Regions from separate parts of the Bacillus sp. M13(2017) genome, predicted to be linked through region 2. Evidence: a T-box and tRNA genes for the amino acid it is inferred to sense, from the RefSeq annotation. Region 2 holds a T-box; the other holds one or more tRNA genes.
The links. The T-box of region 2 lies ahead of trpS (tryptophan--tRNA ligase). A T-box ahead of a tRNA ligase gene usually reads a tRNA of that ligase, here a tRNA-Trp.
Positions count from the first base shown of each region.

Region 1: it has a tRNA-Trp gene. The T-box ahead of trpS (tryptophan--tRNA ligase) is inferred to sense a tRNA for this amino acid. The anticodon was not compared.

Region 1 covers NZ_KZ268518.1:384-6,024, reverse strand. The annotation lists gene CGQ22_RS27585 (SH3 domain-containing protein) at 124-1,278, shown strand; gene CGQ22_RS27580 (hypothetical protein) at 1,284-1,622, shown strand; gene CGQ22_RS27570 (DUF3965 domain-containing protein) at 1,863-3,014, opposite strand; gene CGQ22_RS27565 (CBS domain-containing protein) at 3,336-3,755, opposite strand; tRNA gene CGQ22_RS27560 (tRNA-Glu) at 3,885-3,956, opposite strand; tRNA gene CGQ22_RS27555 (tRNA-Asn) at 3,958-4,032, opposite strand; tRNA gene CGQ22_RS27550 (tRNA-Ile) at 4,041-4,117, opposite strand; tRNA gene CGQ22_RS27545 (tRNA-Trp) at 4,128-4,198, opposite strand; tRNA gene CGQ22_RS27540 (tRNA-Thr) at 4,205-4,277, opposite strand; tRNA gene CGQ22_RS27535 (tRNA-Phe) at 4,287-4,362, opposite strand; tRNA gene CGQ22_RS27530 (tRNA-Asp) at 4,371-4,446, opposite strand; tRNA gene CGQ22_RS27525 (tRNA-Met) at 4,450-4,526, opposite strand; tRNA gene CGQ22_RS27520 (tRNA-Ser) at 4,548-4,640, opposite strand; tRNA gene CGQ22_RS27515 (tRNA-Ser) at 4,696-4,788, opposite strand; tRNA gene CGQ22_RS27510 (tRNA-Ala) at 4,809-4,881, opposite strand; tRNA gene CGQ22_RS27505 (tRNA-Pro) at 4,898-4,971, opposite strand; tRNA gene CGQ22_RS27500 (tRNA-Arg) at 4,982-5,055, opposite strand; tRNA gene CGQ22_RS27495 (tRNA-Leu) at 5,059-5,147, opposite strand; tRNA gene CGQ22_RS27490 (tRNA-Gly) at 5,164-5,238, opposite strand; tRNA gene CGQ22_RS27485 (tRNA-Leu) at 5,268-5,348, opposite strand; tRNA gene CGQ22_RS27480 (tRNA-Lys) at 5,363-5,438, opposite strand; tRNA gene CGQ22_RS27475 (tRNA-Gln) at 5,443-5,517, opposite strand; tRNA gene CGQ22_RS27470 (tRNA-Tyr) at 5,529-5,612, opposite strand; tRNA gene CGQ22_RS27465 (tRNA-Val) at 5,621-5,641, opposite strand, start outside.
Region 2 covers NZ_KZ268532.1:1,359-11,554, reverse strand. The annotation lists gene CGQ22_RS30850 (ABC transporter ATP-binding protein) at 1-117, opposite strand, end outside; gene CGQ22_RS30845 (ABC transporter ATP-binding protein) at 110-1,153, opposite strand; gene opp3C (oligopeptide ABC transporter permease) at 1,172-2,188, opposite strand; gene opp3b (oligopeptide ABC transporter permease) at 2,185-3,114, opposite strand; gene CGQ22_RS30830 (peptide ABC transporter substrate-binding protein) at 3,243-4,898, opposite strand; gene CGQ22_RS30820 (DUF3899 domain-containing protein) at 5,218-5,598, shown strand; T-box leader at 5,704-5,920, shown strand; gene trpS (tryptophan--tRNA ligase) at 5,997-6,986, shown strand; gene CGQ22_RS30810 (YjbA family protein) at 7,267-8,013, opposite strand; gene CGQ22_RS30805 (DUF2268 domain-containing putative Zn-dependent protease) at 8,156-8,944, opposite strand; gene fabF (beta-ketoacyl-ACP synthase II) at 9,052-10,196, opposite strand, start outside.

The DNA.
Region 1 (5,641 bases), on a different contig from region 2:
TTATCCTCAAAAAATTTATTTTTATATTGATTTCATATTACATTTATGTGAATACACCCACTATATTATATCTTTATACTATAATAAAATTACAACTATACAACTAGAGGAGGTCTCTATTCCATGAATATGAAAGCTACTGCTTTAACAGCAACTACTGTAGCGATTGCTTCTTTACTTCCTTCTATGGGTGAAACAAATGTACAAAAAGCAAACGCTGAACAATTATCTAATATTAAAACTGGGTATGTCAAAGTCGATCAAGTAGCATTACATACAGAAGATAACGTAAAAAGCACATCAATTGATACAATTCGCTTTAATACAAAAGTGAACATCCTTAAAACAACTAATGAGTGGTATAAAGTATCTGTTCATAATAAAGTAGGTTATGTACAAAAAGATGCTATTTTACTAAAAAACAAACTTCATTCTAATGATCAATACATCGTTAATGCTAATGCATTAAACGTTCGCTCTGAACCTAATTTAGAATCTTCCATTTTAGATGTATTACCAAATGGCAAGTTTATTACCGTTCAAGAAGATCAAGGCGAATGGTATAAAATATCGCATAATGGCCAAACAGGTTACGTACAAAAAGCATTCATCTCTAATGGTTCACAACCCTTAGTAAAAGGAATCACCGTTCAAAATAATACAAAATATACTGTTGCAACACCTAATCTAAATGTACGTAGCACCGCTAGTACAAGTAGCGCTCTACTCGGTTCATTACAAAACGGTACACAAGTACAAGTAGTAGAAACTGTAGGTACTTGGTATAAAATTCGTTTTGGCACAGGATACGGATATGTAGCAAAACACTATGTAGTACAAAATCAACCACAAGCTAAAACAGATCAGCCTTCATCAATTCCAGTTGCTTTCAAATTCCCCGCTCAAGGAAGAATTAGCTCAACCTTTGATATACGCTGGGAACAAATGCATTATGGTATAGATATTGCCGCTCCAGGAAACGTCTCTATCCAAGCTGCTGCTGCAGGTAAAGTTGTGAAATCTTATTATTCAGCTAGCTATGGCAATGTTGTTTTCATTGCGCATCAAATCAATGGGAAATTATATACAACTGTTTATGCTCATATGAAGGATCGCACTGTACAAGCTGGTGATCAAGTACAAACTGGACAATTAATAGGTCATATGGGAAACACAGGTCATTCATACGGGCAACATCTTCATTTTGAATTACATAATGGAGAATGGAATTTTGAAAAAACAAATGCAGTAAATCCACTGCCATATTTAGTTAGGTAAATTGTATGCCACGCAATATACCTCTTATAATTGAATACGTAGCCTTTTTAGGTTTAATCTGTTGTTTAATCATTTACAATACAAACATTGTATTTTTATCTATTATTATTGCTTTTGTTGCATTAGAAATTATGATGGAATCATTTCAAGTGCAACTAAAACAAAAAATTGCCCATATTTATAATGCTATTTTTCTTTTGAGTGCTCTCATAACAAATATAATTAGTAATGGCTTTTATTTATCTACTGTATTTCCAGTATTCTTTATGGCTGTTTTATTATTTGTAGCTAGATATATTAATGTCCCTTATAACCAAAAACAAAAACAAGAACAAGAAGCTTAGAAAGAGGAGACACTGTGTACCAATCTTTCAAAGATACTCCAATACAATACATATTGAATCTGTATAAGAAAGCCAATACTTTTTTTGGTATACAAGGAAGTTATACTGCACAACTTCTCCTATATGGAATGTTGTTTCTTGTCTTAATCACTTTCTCCTTGTTTTACTAACAAAAAAGGATCTCACATAAACTGGAGATCCTTTTTAATTTATATTAATTTTTCATATCGAAAATATTGTTTATCCACAAGCATATTTTTCATAAATAAAGCTCAGATTATATTTTTTCTCTAAGCTCATTCGTTGTTCGTCATCGCACCAATAGAAAAGAATATCATGAATCGTTGCATAACGCTTATTTTTAAGAAATAGCCTAAAGAATGATGGTAAACAATCATGTAATTGTATAAATATATAATTGCGTAGTGTTTCTTCTTTATATTCAATGCCCTTACAAATATACAGTAATTCTTCACAATAATATGCATGCTGTGGAACTTGTATCATTTCGAAAAATGGCACATAAGATAGTAGCTTTCCAATAAAATGACCGTATCGATCCATTACTCCTATCGTCATATGCTCCATCATTTCTTTCATCACATATAAATAATCATCTACATGCGTTGTCTTTAATGGGTCTAAGCGATCGGAAATTTGAGATAATACAGCTCTTTGACATGCTAAAACTGCCTGACTAGGTCCATAATATGATAGGAAATCTGTACACTTACGATATTTCCGTAATAAATCATGTGTATACAAATCATATACAAAAGTATTACAATACATTGCTAAACTCATCATATCACTATTTAATTGCTCTTTTGATAATGATTTCGCTCTCTTGCACATATAAAAGAATGTAAATTCCAATACTTCTTTATGAGATAATAAATGTTTACAATCGGTTATACACTTCTCATTAAATTTAACTCTATCCCAAATTTCAATATCCCTATCTGTCAATTCACCTATACGATATTTAATAATTAAATAATTTAAAGCAACTGATTGCGTCAAAAGATCCCATGTTTCATATTCCAATGAAGTATGAACAAACTCAGCTAATCCTTGCGCTATCATAAAATCATTTGCCTCTTCATACCAACCAATCTCTTGGCATAAGCGAAGAATACGCACTAAAGTTGGAATTTCATCTTTATGAAACTGCGGTAATTTCTTTGCTTTATTCATGCCATATACGATAAATGCCGCTAAATTTTCTTCTTTATAAAATTCTTTCTCTTTCCATACTAATATAGTTCGTTCTTTCCCCTCACCTTTTGGGTGACAAGGTACAAGCAAAGAAAATAATTCAGCGAAATTATTTGGTTCTATATATGTATCTGTAACCAAATTCCAATTTGGATCGCCCTGTACAGCCTTCATATAATTCCCCTTCCCTTTTCATCTATGTAGGAAATATTAATTTATTATCGCACCACTAAAAATTAATATTGTTATATTCAAAATCTATCATAATACTTATATCTATCAGTATATCATCTTTTCTCTTATTAAAAATTAAGAATAACAAATTTTAAAAAAATGTCGAAATTATTAACCGTATCCTTATTATATAATGTCTCAGATACATCACGCTAACATATTAGTTTAATCCATATATGCTAGAATAATGTATCTGAAATTTATATATAATTTAGCTCTTTATGAGTGACCATTAAACTCTCGGTTAATTAAAGTTTCAATTTACTCTGTACGCTCTGAGATTTCACTCAAGGCAAATCCAGCTTGATCATCTGCTGATTCCCTTATAGCTAAATCTCCTAGTGCTAACATGCCAATAAGTTGACCACTATCAACTACTGGTAATCGTCTAATTTGATGCTGTGCCATTAGCTCTGTAGCTTTTTCAATAGAATCATTTGGAGAAACTGAGATAATATTTGTTGTCATCACATTTGTAATTTTATTAGATCCAGGATGTTTTTCAGCAATCCCTCGAACGACTAAATCACGATCAGTAACAAGCCCAACAACTTGCTCATTTTCAACAACTGGAATTAATCCAACTGATTCTTCCTTCATTTTAACAGCTGCCTCATATACATTGTCTAGCGGTGTACAATGTACAATATGGGTACTCATTAAGTCTCTAACTCGTGTCATTATTTATTTCCTCCTTTTTATACATACCATAGCTTTTCCAAAATTCCTTTATTTATTTCTGGAAAGTAACGTAATAAAAAGGATTAACAAAATAAAAAAGAGCCAGCATAATGCTGACTCTTTTTTGTATGACCCGTACGGGATTCGAACCCGTGTTACCGCCGTGAAAGGGCGGTGTCTTAACCACTTGACCAACGGGCCATGGCTCCGCAGGTAGGACTCGAACCTACGACCGATCGGTTAACAGCCGATAGCTCTACCACTGAGCTACTGCGGAATAATATATGGTGGGCCTAAATGGACTCGAACCATCGACCTCACGCTTATCAGGCGTGCGCTCTAACCAGCTGAGCTATAGGCCCATATACTTTACAGGGGCAGTAGGAATCGAACCCACACTGGAGGTTTTGGAGACCTCAGTTCTACCTTTAAACTATGCCCCTAAATGATGCCGGCTAGAGGACTTGAACCCCCAACCTACTGATTACAAGTCAGTTGCTCTACCAATTGAGCTAAGCCGGCATAAAAAAATGGTGGCTCGGGACGGAATCGAACCGCCGACACGAGGATTTTCAGTCCTCTGCTCTACCGACTGAGCTACCGAGCCAACATAAATGGCGGTCCCGACCGGGGTCGAACCGGCGATCTCCTGCGTGACAGGCAGGCATGTTAACCACTACACCACGGGACCATTTGGTTGCGGGGACAGGATTTGAACCTGCGACCTTCGGGTTATGAGCCCGACGAGCTACCGTGCTGCTCCACCCCGCGACAATATAAAGTTTTAAAAAATGGAGGAGGTAGAGGGATTCGAACCCCCGCGCGACTCTCGCCGCCTGTCGGTTTTCAAGACCGATCCCTTCAGCCGAACTTGGGTATACCTCCATGAAGGAAAAAATAAATATTTTATTATTATATGTCTAAACCATTAAAGAAAAAATGGAGGAGGTAGAGGGATTCGAACCCCCGCGCGATTCTCACCGCCTGTCGGTTTTCAAGACCGATCCCTTCAGCCGAACTTGGGTATACCTCCGAGACATATATTAAATAAAGTGGAGCCTAGCGGGATCGAACCGCTGACCTCCTGCGTGCAAGGCAGGCGCTCTCCCAGCTGAGCTAAGGCCCCATGTTTTTTGGGAATATCGGGAAGACAGGATTTGAACCTGCGACCCCCTGGTCCCAAACCAGGTGCTCTACCAAGCTGAGCCACTTCCCGTTAATAAAAGCGCGCCCGAGAGGAGTCGAACCCCTAACCTCTTGATCCGTAGTCAAACGCTCTATCCAATTGAGCTACGGGCGCATATGGTGCCGAGGGCGGGGGTCGAACCCGCACGGTGGTCACCCACCGCAGGATTTTAAGTCCTGTGCGTCTGCCTGTTCCGCCACCCCGGCATGTCATATTGAAAATTGGAGCGGAAGACGGGATTCGAACCCGCGACCCCAACCTTGGCAAGGTTGTATTCTACCACTGAACTACTTCCGCAAGACATGTATGAGTTATTTTATTAAAAGTGCGGGTGAAGGGAGTCGAACCCCCACGCCAAAGGCGCTAGATCCTAAGTCTAGTGCGTCTGCCAATTCCGCCACACCCGCATATTTCATTAAAATGGTGAGCCATGAAGGACTCGAACCTTCGACCCTCTGATTAAAAGTCAGATGCTCTACCAACTGAGCTAATGGCTCTTAATGGCTGGGCTAGCTGGATTCGAACCAGCGCATGACGGAGTCAAAGTCCGTTGCCTTACCGCTTGGCTATAGCCCATTAATTAAGAATGGTGGAGGGGGGCAGATTCGAACTGCCGAACCCGAAGGAGCGGATTTACAGTCCGCCGCGTTTAGCCACTTCGCTACCCCTCCGACATATATGGTGGAGGATGACGGGATCG
Region 2 (10,196 bases):
TTCTCCGCGGTAAATATCAAATGAAATATCATTAACCGCTTTGACAACACCACCACTCACGTCGAAGTGCTGCTTTACATTTTTTACTTCAATTAATTTCTCACGTTGTTTAGTCATGTTGTTCACCTGCTTTCATTTGAAGAATGCGTCTTTCAACGACTGCCGGCGGTTTTACTTCTGGAGCTTGCTCGTGAAGTAACCAAGTTGCCGCATAGTGTGTATCACTTACTTTAAATAAAGGTGGGTCCATTTCAAAGTCAATTTTCAGTGCCTGTGGGTTACGTGGTGCAAAAGCATCTCCCTTCGGCGGCTTCAATAAATCTGGAGGCGTTCCAGGGATTGCATATAACTCTTCTTCTGAACCATCTAAACTTGGCATAGATGCGATTAAACCCCAAGTATATGGATGTTTCGGATTGTAGAAAATTTCATCTACAGTTCCAATTTCAACAACTTTACCAGCGTACATAACTGCCACTCGGTCCGCAACGTTTGCTACTACACCTAAGTCATGCGTAATAAAAATGATTGCTGCTTCTGTTTTTTGCTGAATGTCTTTCATAAGTTCTAAAATTTGCGCCTGAATCGTAACGTCTAGCGCTGTTGTCGGCTCATCGGCAATTAATAATTTCGGGTTACAAGCTAACGCCATCGCAATAACTACACGCTGTCTCATACCACCTGAGAATTGGTGAGGATATTGTTTTAAACGAGCTTCTGGATTTGGAATACCTACAAGGTCAATTAATTCTAAAGCAACTTTACGTGCATCTGCTTTACTCATCCCTTGGTGTTTAATTAGACCTTCCATAATTTGATTTCCAATTGTCATCGTTGGATTTAATGATGTCATTGGATCTTGGAAAATCATCGCAATATCTTTACCGCGTACTTGCTGCATTTCTTTTTCTGTTAATTTTGTTAAGTCACGACCTTCAAATACGATTTCACCATTTTTAATGCGTCCAGGAGGATTCGGAATTAATCCCATTAACGCTTTAGAAGTAACTGATTTCCCTGAACCAGATTCTCCTACAATCGCCAATGTTTCTCCTTTTTTCAAATCAAAAGTAACGCCGCGTACAGCTTGTACTTCACCTGCATGTGTATCAAAGGAGACTTGTAAATCTTTTACCTCTAACAATGTTTTCATCTTTGCCTCTCCCCTCTTTTACTTACGCATTTTTGGATCTAACGCGTCGCGTAATCCGTCTGCCATTAAGTTAAACGCTAAAATTAATATACTGATGACAACCGCAGGGATGAACATCATATGCGGATACGTTTGAATAGATTTATAACCATCATTTACAAGAGAACCTAGTGACGCAAATGGTGGCTGAATCCCTAAACCGATGAAACTTAAGAACGCTTCACCAAACACCGCTGATGGAATTGTAAACATTGTCATTACGATAATAGGTCCCATTACGTTTGGAATTAAATGTTTCACAATTAATTGTGTATTTGTTGCACCTAATGTACGAGATGCTAATACATATTCTTGGTTTTTTAACTTTAAGATTTGTCCACGAACAATTCGCGACATCCCTATCCAACCTGTAATCGCCATCGCGAGTGTAATTGACCAAATACCAGATCCCATAATGATTACCATTAAAATAACGATGATTAAGTATGGAATACCGTTAATAATCTCCATAATACGTTGCATAATATTATCTACTCTACCGCCGTAGAATGCTGAAATACCTCCGTATGCAACCCCAATTACTAAGTCAATTGCTGCCGCTAAAAGAGCGATATATAATGATACGCGTGTACCTTCCCATGTTCTTGTCCATAAGTCACGGCCAAGATCATCTGTACCAAACCAGAAGTACTCTTTAATATCACGTTTTTCATACTGGTCAACACCATATTGATCTGTACCGTCAAATGGTAACCAATGAACATTTTCAATAACTGGAATTTTTGGTGGTAATTTCGCACGACCTAAATCTTGCTCTTTATACGAATGTTTACTTACCATCGGTCCAAAAATCGCTAATAGCGCAATGATAACTAATAATACAAGTCCAAGCATCGCACCTTTATGTTGGAATAAACGTCTTCTTACATCTTGCCAAAACGTTAAGCTTGGACGGGCAATGACTTCATTATCAACATTATTTTGATTGGCTTGTTGAAATAAATCTGGAGATAATTTTTGTACATCTTTCATCATTTTTTCCCTCCCGCTAAACGAATACGAGGATCAATAATTCCGTATAAAATATCGACAATGAAAATAACTAAAATGAAAATCGCACTATAGAAAATCGTAGTTCCCATAATAACTGTATAGTCATTTAAAGTAATCGATTTAACGAATTGTTCCCCAAGTCCTGGTACAGCATAAATTTGCTCGATAACAAGTGTTCCTGTAATTAATGCCGCAACCATTGGTCCTAAAATTGTTACAACTGGAATTAACGCGTTACGAAGTGCATGTTTAACAATAATAACGCCTTGGCTAATTCCTTTCGCTTTCGCTGTTAAAATGTAATCGGCTTGCATAACTTCAATTAACTCTGCACGAGAGAAACGTGCGATTGTTGCGATAACTCCCATCGATAATGCAATTGTAGGCATTACAGTAAACTCTGGCCCTTTCCAGAATGCTACTGGGAACCAGCCAAGTTTTACCCCTACGAAATATTGCAGTAATGCGGCAAATACGAATGATGGTACCGACATTCCGAGTACCGAAATAACTGTTGCACTATAATCTACCCACGTATTATTACGAAGTGCGGCAACAATACCCAAAATTAAACCGATAAACGTTCCTAATATAATCGCTTGTAAACCTAATTGGGCTGATGGTCCAATACGATCCACAATCATGTCTGTTACTGGGCGGTTATCATATTGGAATGATACCCCTAAATCACCTTTTGCTAAGTTACCTAAGTAACGTGCGTATTGAACTGGTACCGGATCATTCAATCCGTATTTTTCAAGAATGATTTCTTTTTGTGCCGGTGATAGCTTCTCCTGGTTTTTAAGCGGAGAACCCGGAAGTAATTTCATCAAAAAGAAAGTCAGTGTAGTAATTAAAAATAATGTCAAAGCCATGTACACGAAACGTTTTAATACATAACGTCCCATAGTCAAGCACCTCCCCGTTTTTCTCAAAAGCAATAAGATAGTTTTAAATATTCTTACTTTTATTTTTTTAAAATAAGAGCATATGCCCATCATAAGCATATACCCTTGTAAACGATGGAAAAAAAAGATTATTTTTGTTCAATAGATGCCCATTTGTAAGTTAATTTACCACCATAGTTAATTGGGATAATATCTTTTACGGCACCTTTTACTACATACGCTGAACCTTTTTGGAAGATTGGAGTGATAACTGCATCCTCTTTAATTAACATCTTCTCTACTTCTAGAAGGTTGTCCCAGCGAGCTTGTAAATCTTTTGTATCTGTTTTAGCTTTTAGGATTAACTCATCATATCTCTGATTAGAATACCCTGTTTTATTTTGAGAACCATTCGTAACAAACATATCTAAATATGAGATTGGATCTGGGAAATCTGGTCCCCAAATACCAAACGCAATATCATATTGCTGAGAATCTTCTAATTTATTTTTTTGTGCGAATGGTTGCTGTTTAATTTTAATTGATAAACCTGGTAAGTTCTTTTCCATCTCACCTTTTAAGAATTCCCCAACTTTTTTAGCATCTTCATTATCAAAGTTTAAGAATTCTAGTTCGATTTTATCAGTTCCAAGCTCTTTCTTCGCTGTTTCCCAAAGCTTTTTCGCTTCTTTTGGATTTGTTTCAACTAGCTTTCCATTTTCAGCTCGGAAATCCTTTTTATTCGGACCTTCAGCGAAATCTTTTCCAACAAAGCCGTAAGCTCCAATTGCACCGTTATTTAAAATAACTTTTGCAATGTTATCACGGTCAAAGGACATTGAAATTGCTTTTCTTAAGTTTTTATTACTTAAGTACTGATTACTTTGATTAAATCTTAAGTAAGCAACCCCTGCTTCTTTTCTTGTTTGGAACTCTGGGCTTTTTCTAAACTTATCAACAAATTCAGACGTTAAAGCCGCTCGATCAATCGCGTTTGTCTCATATAAATTTACATCAGTTGCTGTATTTTTTACAATATTAAAGTTGATTTCTTCGATTTTAACCGTTTTATTATCCCAATATGAAGGATTCTTCTTGAATTGGAAACTTTGTTCATGTTTCCAATCACTCATAACGAATGGACCGTTATATAATGTTGTATTTGCCTCTAAACCAAATTTATCACCTTGTACTTTTACAAAGTTTTCATTTAGTGGGTAAAATACTGGATAAACTGTTAAATCGATAAAGTAAGGAACGGGATTGTCTAATTCTACTTCTAATGTATAATCATCAATAGCTTTTACACCTAATTGGTCAGCAGGTAATTCTTTTTTATGAATTTTCTCTGCATTTTTAATATCGAACATAATGTACGAATACGTTGCTTTTGTATCTGGATTTACTGCTCTTTTCCATGAATACACAAAGTCTTTAGCTGTTACAGGTTCCCCATTCGACCATTTCGCATCTCTTCTTAATTTAAATATATATTTCTTCCCATCATCTAGCTTTTCGACATCTTCTGCAACTCCAGGCATTCTCTTTTGATCTTTGCCAATACGATATAAACCTTCCATCGTATTATTTAATGCTGTAGAAGATGAAGAATCAGATGCTAATGATGCATCCATTGACGGAATTTCAGATAACTCTGTTAAATTAAGAATCTGTTTTCCGTTACTACTACTCGTAGCGTTCTCTTTCCCTTTTGCTTTTGCGTCATCTTTTTGGTAGCTACACGCGCTAAGCAACATACTTGCAGTTAAAGTTGATGCAAGTAATAACGGTATCTTTTTCTTCATGTTGTGTTGCCTCCCCTAATTGCACTTCCTGTACCCTCACTTGTTAAAAAGTAGAATTGAAAGAATAATCTCCAAGTTTCTACAATTTTCATTATACATATAATAAGACGATTGTGAATATAGTTTTTTGTTTTTTTGTTAAAATTTTTAATAAAATATTTATATTTTTAATTTTTCGTAAAGGGATACATTAACATTGCTACCATCATCTTAAAATCAGACCTTTAATTGCGTATAATTTTCAAAAAATTAATCCTAGTACATATTATAGCTTTTATAGTATAATAATTCTAGTAATATTTTGACGGAGGGGAATATTTTGAATAAAGTTTTTTTTCATACTTGTATACTAATTTTTATAGCGATGATTGCTTCTAGTATTGCTGCATTCCTCATTTCATCTCAATTTTTGTTGAACTTTGTCAACATCTCGTTTTATATCGCGCTATTTTTTATTCTGATAGGTGGTTTTTTATTCATATTTCAAAATGGGTTTTTCAATGTAACTCTATATGCTTTCCAGAGAGTATTTGGTACGAACAAAAAGATTGACTCTTTAATTGAAGAAGTCGAGGAACCTACAGATAAAAAAGAACGTATTTATAAAACATATTCATTCAAATGGACATATCCGATTTGTATTACAGGTATCGTTCTTGGGTTGTTCTCGACCCTCATTAGCTTTACTATTTTGATGTAGTTTGCAAACACTATCCCATATGATATAATAATCAGCAAAACATTTTGTTATAAAACTTTAGTTCTTTCATATTAAAAGAGCTCAAGTAACAATAAATAAATTTATATGTATGCGATGATAAAGAAGAGTACATATTGAGGCAATTTCAGAGAGCTTGTGGTTGGTGTGAACAAGTAATTGTACAGTATGGAATGGGCTTTTGAGCACCAAACCGAACCGAAAGTAGTAGGCTTTGGCGTTATATCCTAACGTTATTATGGATTAGAGAGATTTCACAGTAGTGAAATAATTAGGGTGGTACCGCGGTCCATTCGTCCCTATAGTTTTTGGGATGAATGGGCTTTTTTGTTTGCCTTCTCTTCCCCACATCACACATTCAATTTTAGGAGGAATTACTTATGTCAGTTATCTTTTCTGGTATTCAGCCAAGTGGAACGATTACACTTGGAAACTATTTAGGAGCAATGAAGCAGTTTACAGAGCTTCAAAATGAACACGACTGTTATTTCTGTATTGTAAACCAACATGCGATTACAGTGCCTCAAGATCCCGTCGGGCTTCGTAAAAACATCCGCAGCCTTGCTGCACTTTATGTGGCATGCGGCATCGATCCTGAAAAAGCTACTTTATTTGTACAGTCAGAAGTACCAGCACACGCTCAACTAGGATGGATTATGCAATCTGTTGCTTACGTTGGAGAATTAGAGCGTATGACGCAATATAAAGATAAAGCTTCTGGTAGAGATTCAGTTCCAGCTGGATTACTTACGTATCCACCATTAATGGCTGCTGATATTTTACTTTACAACACTGAAATCGTGCCGGTTGGTGATGACCAAAAGCAACATATCGAATTAACACGTGACTTAGCAGAGCGTTTCAACAAACGTTACCGCGAAATCTTCACAATGCCTGAAATTCGTATTCCAAAAGTAGGAGCTCGCGTTATGTCATTAACAGAACCTACGAAAAAAATGAGTAAATCTGATCCAAATCCAAAATCAATGATCAGTATGCTTGATGAGCCAAAAACAATTGAAAAGAAAATTAAGAGTGCTGTAACTGACTCTGAAGGTATCGTGAAATTTGATAAGGAAAACAAACCTGGTATCTCTAATTTATTAACAATCTACTCTTCATTCTCCGGAAAAACAGTTGAAGAAATTGAAGCAATGTACGAAGGAAAAGGATACGGCGACTTCAAAGGCGACCTAGCGCAAGTAGTCGTAGAAGCAATTCGTCCAATCCAAGACAAATATAACGAACTAATCAATTCACCAGAACTAGACGAAATTCTAGACAAAGGTGCAGAAAAAGCAAACCGCGTTGCATTCAAACAACTACGCAAAGTAGAAAACGCAATGGGACTAAGCAGAAAACGTAGGTAACATATAAAGCGGAGGCAGCTCGTTCAGCTCTGACTGGCTAAGGTTCTTTCGCATAGAAGACGCTTTTTGTCTTCTTATGCGGAAGGTTCTTAGACACGAAGAGCTTGCTGCCAGAGCTGGATTTCATATAAAGCGGAAGCGGCTCGCTTAGAATGTGAGGGGGATGGAGCTCCTGACGTAGAGGCGCTTTTTGCCTCGCAGGAAGGCGCGAAGCCACCGAACATTCTTGCCGCTGGAGCTGGATTACAACAAATTAAAAAAACCGCCAATCGGCGGTTTTTTAATTTACCTTTTGCTCATTTTCCATTTCCCATAACTTTTCAAAAAATGGCTGTCCTTTTACAAGACGCTCACATAATTGTTCATGTTTCTCAGACCAGCCAGCTTTCGCTTCATCATACAGTCTAGCCCAAATATCCTCGAACTCCATATGTTGAACCGTTCCATATGCTGATGGATCCCACTCTGTGTACCAATAGCGAATCTCTGCTGTATTTTTCGTTGTATGTAATTGATCTAACGCCATAAATAATAATTGTTTTAGCTGTCTTTCTTTACGAGTCAAGCCATTCATAATGAAAGGCGATGGTGATAAAATGTGATGTTCTTTTTCTGTTTCTTCTACTTGGAACTCATACTTTTCTGCTTTTACGTTTTCTACCATCTCATATACCATCTGCTCTTGGCGTGGTATAAGTCTGCTTTTACGAATTGGTACATTGTAACCAATTGTGTCAATCGCAATAATTCCTTTTCCATCTGTAACAACAAAGCAATACTCTTGCTGCAAACGTTCATGATTTTTACGAATATAAGCCTTATGATGTACGTCTTCCAGCATTTTTTGCGGAAGCTCTAACAATTCGTTCTCGATGTAATGATATAATGTGGCATCTACTTTTAATAATGGCACTTGATCTAATAGCTCAATCGTATCATCTTTCCGCCATTCGTAAAAATGACAAACGTTATACCCATTTTCTTCACCTTCAAACCAATTTACCCATACATCATGTAGATATAACATTCACTACCCCTCACTTCACTACTGTTTGTACCAATCATTATGTTCATTTTTGCTTAACTTTATTCCACTTGAGGAAATATATTCTAATTATTATTTTTTCTTCTATTAATAATAAAAAAACAGGAAATAGAACTCCTGTTTTTTATATATGAAATGCACTTGCTTTATTCAATATTTCTTTTGCATCTATAGATAATAAAGAAAGTGTATCTTCTCCTTCCAAAGTTACACAATCTTTGACAATATGAAATCCAAGCGCATAGCCAAGCATCTTCGGATAAGAGTGAAAGCCATTTAATACGATGTCATGTTCCCTTGTTCCTCGTTTTATACTTATTCTTTCATGTACAACATTTTTCCAATAATAAATAGCTTCTTCTTTTGAAAGATACGCCGTCCACGGTGCATTGTTTTTTTCTGTATACCTTTCTGTTACTGCCTGCTCAGCTAGCCCTTCCATAATCATCGTATCAAGTAATGTATATTCTGTTTCTTTCATCTCAATTTGATGTAACCTGCATATGTGATGATATTCATGCGCCAATAACACTTTTAATTCTTCTACCGAATTCCGCCCACATACGAATAAGAAAATAACATGACGCATAGATAATCCAGCCCTACCGTTATACTCTTCTTGTACAGTTCGATTATAGGAATCTGATAATAAAATAAAGACAGGGACATCTGGACCTTTTAACCAATTTTTCAGTTTATCATACTCCAGGCTCAATTCTTTCCAAATTTCCTTTTCCTCTAATTCTTTAATTTCCTTTTCTCCGCGCATGATTGGGCGATACATCCCTTTTGAAATTAAAAAGCGATACAATCTTTCTTTTGGCAACGGAATATACTTCGTAAATTTCTCACAAAGTTTTTCTGGCCGCCCATAATATAAATGTAGCCATTCAGCTGTTTCAACAATCCCCATCTTTATCCCTCCTTTTTTCTTATGTATATGCTACAGGAGAAAAAGACGTAAAAATAAATAAGGAGTTTTTTCGCAATATATTACGAAAAAACTCCTTATTTCATCTATTATTTATACGATTTAAATACTAACACTGCGTTATGACCACCGAATCCTAATGAGTTACTTAATACTGCATTTACTCCTTGGTGTCTCGCTTGATTCGGTACGTAATCTAAGTCACATTCTGGATCTGGTGTCTCATAGTTAATTGTTGGAGGAATTACTCCGTCTGTAATTGATTTAATAGAGAAAATCGCTTCAACAGCACCAGCTGCTCCTAATAAGTGACCTGTCATTGATTTCGTTGAGCTAATCGCTACTTTATACGCGTGCTCACCGAAAGTTTCTTTAATTGCCATCGTTTCATATTTTTCATTCGCATCCGTACTTGTACCATGCGCATTAATGTAATCAATATCTTCTGGCTGTAGGCCTGCATCAGCTAAAGCTTGACGCATTGCACGCACTCCGCCTTCACCACCAGGAGCAGGCATTGTAATATGGAACGCATCTCCAGTTGCACCATAACCAGCAATTTCCGCGTAAATGTGAGCACCGCGCGCTAATGCGTGCTCTAATTCTTCAAGAATTAGAATACCTGAACCTTCACCCATTACGAAACCGCTACGGTTTTTATCAAATGGACGGCAAGCCGTTGCTGGATCTTCATTAAATGTTAATGCTTTCGCTGAGCTAAATCCTGCGAATGCCATACTTGTTAGCGGCGCTTCTGCTCCGCCTGTAATCATTGCATCAGCATCACCACGCTGAATTGCTTTAAATGCATCACCAATTGAGTTTGCACCAGATGCACAAGCCGTCACAGAACAAGTGTTAATTCCTTTTGCTCCTGTTGCGATTGATACTTGACCTGCTGCCATATCTGGAATCATCATCGGCACGAAGAATGGGCTCACGCGGCGTGGGCCTTTCTCAGTAAAAATCTTAAATTGTTCTTCGTATGTTTCCATACCGCCAATACCAGATCCAATCCATACACCAATTCGAGGTCCGTTTTCTTCTGTAATTTCAAGCTTTGCGTCTGCAACTGCCATTTTCGCTGCTGCCACTGCATATTGTGTAAAGCGATCCATACGGCGCGCTTCTTTTTTATCAATATATTTCTCGACTTCAAAGTCGTTAATTTCCGCTGCTACTTTTGCTGGAAATAGTTCTGGATCAATTCTTGTAAGTCGCCCAATTCCAGATA